One region of the Neisseria weaveri genome, then DNA from elsewhere that is predicted to be linked to it. Evidence: riboswitches for the same ligand, from Rfam matches in the RefSeq annotation. Region 1 holds a riboswitch; the other holds the start of a gene.
The links. Region 1 has a riboswitch for S-adenosylmethionine ahead of EL309_RS07975 (hypothetical protein). Riboswitches for the same ligand answer to the same signal wherever they lie in the genome.
Positions count from the first base shown of each region.

Region 1 (3,137 bases):
GTTTCAAATAAATTTGCGCGCCTCTTTTCGACAAGGTGCGCGCATGGTAAATCGGGCTCGGACGGCCGACATAGGTTGCCTGCAGGCGTTTCATTTCTGCGATAAATTCGCTGTCGCCGACAATACTACGGAAGCCGGCTTCAATTTCTGCCAATGCGGCAACCAGATCGGGATGATCGATTTTGCCGCCGTGTTTGCCGAAGAAACCTTCGGTATCGGGCTGTACTAAGGGATTTAATTGTTCTTTTGCCATGCTTTTTCCTTCATGTTTTCTCTGAGGCCGTCTGAAATTTCAGACGGCCTTTGTTCTTATTGGTTTAATGCTGTTTCGTTATTTATCAGGCCGGTTCGGCGGTGTCGGGCTTGCGTCCCAACAGACAGACTACCGAACTGGTGCCGACATGGCGGCAGCCTTCGGCCAAATCTTTGATTTCATATTCGGCAACCAGCCATTCCAAACCTTCCAAAGCCTGCTGCATTTCTTCCAGCGTCCCCATCATATCGGGGTCACCGGGCCCGCCGGTGCCGTAGGCAATCTGCTCCGGATGGTAAAACACGCCAGCAAAAAGACCGCCGGGCTTCAACGCGCCGATAACGCGTTGAAACACTTTCGTGCGCTCCGGCTCGGCAAAGTGGCAGAATACCGAAGTAATCACGTCATAAAATTCAGACGGCATCTCCATCTCGGCAATGTTTTCGATACGCGTTGTAAACGGTACGCCTTTTTCTTCCGCCAATTTCTGCGCTTTTTCCAAGCCGACGGCAGACATATCCACGCCTTCGGTCTCCAATCCGAGCTGCGCCAGAAAAATGCCGTTACGCCCTTCTCCCGTCGCCAAATCCAGTGCTTTGCCGCTGTCCGGAAAATGGTGGCGCATACGCGCAATAAATTCGTTCGGCTCGGTGCCGAACACATAATCGTCCGTCAAATAACGCTCGTCCCAATTTGACATAGTGTGTGTCTCCTAATTGTTCAGGCCGTCTGAAAATTTCAGCATAGTTCAGGCCGTTTTTCTGTTTTGTCCGTCCAGCAGCACTTCTGCAAATTCCGTCAGCTGCCGTGCCATTTTAACACTGTCAGCAAAGCCTAAAACCGATAAAATCGAGTTCAGCATGCTTCCGTCGTTATCCTGCATCAATACAACATCGGCAAACGCGGTTTCTTGCGGGAAAGCAGACGGACAAAACCAACCACCGTCCGCGCAATAAACCCCGACATCATAACAGCGGCTTGCTTTTTCCAACACCAAAGCCACTTCCGAATCCGACAACGCGCGCACGCGCACGGTATATGCATACAACTTCATTTCTTTCCTCTTTAGCAAACATTTCGGGCTGCAATTGGGATAAATCACCCGTAATAAACTTAGGCCGTCTGAATATTTCAGACTTCTGCCGCGCACAAAAAAACCCGCTTGATTTGCGGGATACCTGTCATTGCCCGAAGGCCGCATCTGCTTATGCAAACCACCTTACCGGCAGGCAGGTTGGCGTGGTTTCCCAACTCTTGATGAATGGCGCTTATCTTATGCCTGCGCCCGACCTTTTGTCAAATGGCAGACTGTAAAAAAACACCCTGCAATCCGCTCGATTACAAGATGTTTTTTCAGACGGCCTGTGCCAGTGTTATGCCGATTATTTCCACACCAGCAAAGCATGATTGCGCTTGCCGCGGCGGATAATCGTGTATTTGCCGAAACGTTTGTACTCGTCGGTAATCAGGTAGGCATCATCGGGCTTTTCGGCGGCATGTTCGGGGTTGTTGAACACGGCTGTTTCACCGTTGAGCAAAACCGCTTTGTTTTTCACAAACTCGCGCGCTTCTTTGTTTGACTTGGCCAAACCCGCAGTAATCAAGGCTTCCACCACATTCAGACGGCCTGATACCTCAAACGCCGGCAAGCCGTCTAGAGCAAGCTGCGCGTAGTCGCTTTCAGTCAGGCTGCTTTCGTCGCCGGAAAACAGACTGGCGGAAATGCGTTGCGCCGCTTCCAAAGCCTCTTCGCCGTGAATCAGGCGGGTCATTTCTTCCGCCAGAATACGCTGCGCTTCCGGCTTCACGCCGCTAGTTTTGTCTTTTGCTTCGATGGCATCAATTTCTTCAACCGACAAGAACGTGAAGTATTTCAGGAATTTATACACATCCGCATCGGCTACTTTCAGCCAGAATTGGTAAAACTGGTAGGGCGAAGTTTTTTGCGCATCCAACCATACCGCGCCGCCTTCGGTTTTGCCAAATTTCGTGCCGTCCGATTTCGTTACAAGCGGCAAAGTCAGGCCGTAAGCGGTGGCTTTGTTTAAACGACGGCACAAGTCGATACCGCCGGTGATGTTACCCCATTGGTCGGACCCGCCGATTTGCAACACCGTGCCGTGGCGTTTGTTCAACTCGGCAAAGTCATAACCTTGCAGCAGCGCGTAAGCAAATTCGGTAAACGAAATGCCCACGTCGTCGCGCTCGATGCGCTGCTTCACCGATTCTTTGTTCAACATCGCATTCACAGAAAAATGCTTGCCGATGTCGCGCAGGAAATCCAAGCAGTTCATGCCGCCGAACCAATCATAGTTGTTCGCCATAATCGCGGCATTGTCGCCCTCAAAACTCAAAAAAGGCTTGAGCTGGTTGCGGATTTTCTCCACCCAGCCCGCCACGGTTTCCGCCGTATTCAAACTGCGCTCAACCGCCTTAAAGCTCGGATCGCCGATCATGCCCGTTGCACCGCCCACCAAAGCCACCGGCGTATGCCCGGCCAATTGGAAACGGCGCAAAGCCAGCACCGGCAGCAAATGGCCGATATGCAGGCTGTCGGCGGTCGGGTCGAAACCGCAATACAAAGCGATTTTTTGTTCGTTTAATAAAGCGTCTAAGGCTTCGGCATCAGTAGTTTGCGCGATTAAGCCGCGGGATTGGAGGTCTTGGATAAATGAGGTCATCAGTATTTCATCTCTAGTTTTAAAATAGCTCAAACTCTATTTTGTTCAACATATTTATTTCAACAATTAAGCTTATTACGATAAATATTCCAAGCTTAATTTGGAAAAATCTTCGGAATCTAGGTAATAGGGAAAACACAGTTCAACATTCAATATGCAGTCGGGAAATTTTTTTTGCACTTCGGCCAACGTATCCCGCCAAC
Region 1 is NZ_LR134533.1:1,649,277-1,652,413, reverse strand. Features, by position in the region: gene trpB (tryptophan synthase subunit beta) at 1-253, opposite strand, end outside; gene EL309_RS07980 (class I SAM-dependent methyltransferase) at 339-953, opposite strand; gene EL309_RS07975 (hypothetical protein) at 1,002-1,307, opposite strand; SAM-I-IV-variant riboswitch at 1,424-1,519, opposite strand; gene tyrS (tyrosine--tRNA ligase) at 1,636-2,934, opposite strand; gene EL309_RS07965 (hypothetical protein) at 3,010-3,137, opposite strand, start outside.

Region 2 (3,137 bases), 820 kb from region 1:
AAACCAAGGCCGTCTGAAAATTCAGACGGCCTTGGTTTATTGTTAATCGCAACCTTACGGCGACGGTGCACCGGCAGGATGTTTATAACGGTTGTAAGCAAACAGATACTGCTTGGGAAACTTACGGATCCAGTATTCAACATTTTGGTTCATGATAAGTGCATCTTGAGCTTTATCCCCCGTCAGTGTTCCTTTAAGCGGCTCGATATGCAGGACAAAGCCTTTACCGGACGGCAGTCTTTCTCCGCAAAAAAACAAAGGTTTCACATTCTTCACTTGCGCCAGCTTACCGGCCAAAGTCATGGTATAAGCGGGTTTGCCGAAAAATTCTACCCAAACACCGTCTCCCCCCTCCTCCGGAGAAGGCACATGATCAGGCAGAATAATGGTTGCCTCTCCGTTTCTTAAAGCCTTGATCAACTGTTTGACACCCTGAATATTGGTCGGTGCGGTCTTGCCTTTTCCTCGTACCCGCCCTGCCTGCATAATTTCATCCAAGGCTTTGATTTTTGGTGGCTTGTACATTGCGGTCAAAGGGAAAGGCAGTTTCTGGCTGATATAACGGCCTGCCAAGTCATAGCTGCCGATATGCGGTGTAATCAACAGCAAACCCTCGCCTTTATCCAATGCGTCCTGCACATATTCCCAACCGTAAACCGTTTTAAATAAGGTCTCAATCTGTTCAGGCCGTCTGAAAAAAGCGACCGGCAGCTCCAAACCGCCTTTGGCCGTTTCCCGCAATATTGCCTTGACCATATCGTCGTCGGATGGGAAACCGCCGATATCCAAATGACGGCGGATGCGTTCGCGCTCTTTGGGCAGCAACCTAAAACCGGCGCTCCCCAAAATACCGCCCAACCTGTGCAGCCAACTCAACGGCATGGCTGCCAGACAGCGGAATAAGAAAGAAAACAATATCTGCATATACGGCCAATGAAAAAATAATTCGAAAACATTGTAATGGAAAACCGCCTTACCCCAAAATCCCGCGCGGTTTCACTATGAAACGAACGTAGTAAAAAGCCTTTACCCCCTTGCCGACAGCCCTAAACCTTGTTACCATTCTGCCTGCATTAAGAGTTGGGAATCAATCCATGCCAACCTGCTTTTTACATGAAAAGGTAAGGTGGACGACTGATCAGTCGATGTGGCCCGCAGGGGCAATACGAACAACCCGCATCTTGATGTGGGATTTTTTTCGTCTGCACGAGCCGAAACAACGAAAACCCGAATAAAGTGCAACGGATCCTGCTGTTTTTTCAGACGGCCTCCGAATGTTATTACTCACCAATCGGCACAACTTACTGCCGGTGTTTTGTTTTACCAGCCACGCAGGCCGCTTCAAACGCCTGCCACTCAGGAAAAGTTAAAAATGAGCGAATATCTGTTTACCTCCGAATCCGTTTCCGAAGGCCATCCCGACAAAGTGGCCGACCAAATCTCCGACGCCATTCTCGATGCCATTTTGGCACAAGACCCGACTGCGCGCGTGGCTGCCGAAACTCTGGTTAACACAGGTTTGTGCGTCTTGGCCGGCGAAGTTACCACAACGGCGCAAGTAGACTATATCAAAATCGCGCGCGATACCATCAAACGCATCGGCTACAACTCTTCAGAATTGGGTTTTGATGCCAACGGTTGCGCCGTGATGATGTGCTACGACCAGCAATCTCCCGACATCGCCCAAGGCGTAAACGAAGGCGAAGGCTTGGATTTGGATCAAGGCGCGGGCGACCAAGGCCTGATGTTCGGCTATGCCTGCGACGAAACCCCGACCCTGATGCCGTTTGCCATTTATTACAGCCACCGTCTGATGCAGCGCCAAAGCGAATTGCGCCGCGACGGCCGTCTGCCTTGGCTGCGCCCTGACGCAAAAGCGCAAATTACTGCCGTTTACGATGCCGACACCGGCAAAGTAAAACGCATCGACACCGTTGTCTTATCCACACAGCACGACCCTGAAATCGGCTACGATGAATTGCGTGAAGCAGTCATCGAACAAATCATCAAACCGGTTTTGCCTGCCGACATGCTGACCGAAGACACCAAATACCTGATCAACCCGACAGGCCGTTTCGTCATCGGCGGCCCGCAAGGCGACTGCGGCTTAACCGGCCGTAAAATCATTGTCGATACATACGGCGGAGCCGCTCCGCACGGCGGCGGCGCCTTCTCCGGCAAAGATCCTTCCAAAGTCGACCGTTCCGCCGCTTATGCCTGCCGTTATGTTGCCAAAAATATCGTTGCCGCAGGTTTGGCGACACAATGCCAAGTACAAGTTTCCTATGCTATCGGTATTGCCGAACCGACTTCGATTTCCATTGATACGTTTGGCACCGGTAAAATCGATGAAGACAAATTAATCCAAATCGTGCGCGAACATTTCGACCTGCGTCCGAAAGGCATCGTACAAATGCTCGACCTGCTGCGCCCGATTTACAGCAAGTCCGCCGCTTACGGCCACTTCGGCCGTGAAGAGCCTGAATTCACTTGGGAGCGTACCGACAAAGCCGCTGCATTGAAAGCCGCTGCCGGTTTATAAACCCATTAACGATTGTGAGGCCGTCTGAAATTTTTCAGACGGCCTCTAACTTACAAGGACATCATCATGAGTACCGTTGTAGAACGCATCCGAACCTTGCGCGAAACCATGCAGCAACACCGTATCGACGCATGGATCATTCCCACTGCCGATCCCCATCTTTCCGAGTATCTGCCGGAACATTGGCAAAGCCGGGTCTATTTTTCAGGCTTTACCGGTTCGGCAGGTACATTAGTCGTAACCGCCAAGCAAGCCGGTTTGTGGGCGGACAGCCGTTACTGGGAACAAGCCGCACAACAATTGTCCGGCAGCGGCATTACCCTGCAGAAACTCGGCGCCGTACCTAATTACACCGAATGGCTGTCGCAACACCTGCCGGAACAAGCCGTTGTCGGCATTGCGCCCGATATGCTGTCGCTCAATGCCAAACAGCAATTACTTTCCGCATTTACCGACCGCCATATTCTGCTGCAACACGACCAAGATATTGCCGCCAATGTATGGCCGCAACGTCCGACGCTGCCGTCTTCAACCATTTTCGTACACAACCCCGAATACGTTGCGGAAAGCGCGGCCGCCAAACTCAACCGCATAC
Region 2 is NZ_LR134533.1:827,704-830,840, forward strand. Features, by position in the region: gene EL309_RS04085 (lysophospholipid acyltransferase family protein) at 55-924, opposite strand; SAM-I-IV-variant riboswitch at 1,066-1,179, shown strand; gene metK (methionine adenosyltransferase) at 1,373-2,542, shown strand; gene EL309_RS04095 (aminopeptidase P family protein) at 2,609-3,137, shown strand, end outside.
Region 2: it holds a riboswitch for S-adenosylmethionine, as region 1 does, so the genes downstream of both, metK (methionine adenosyltransferase) here and EL309_RS07975 (hypothetical protein) in region 1, are expected to answer to the same signal.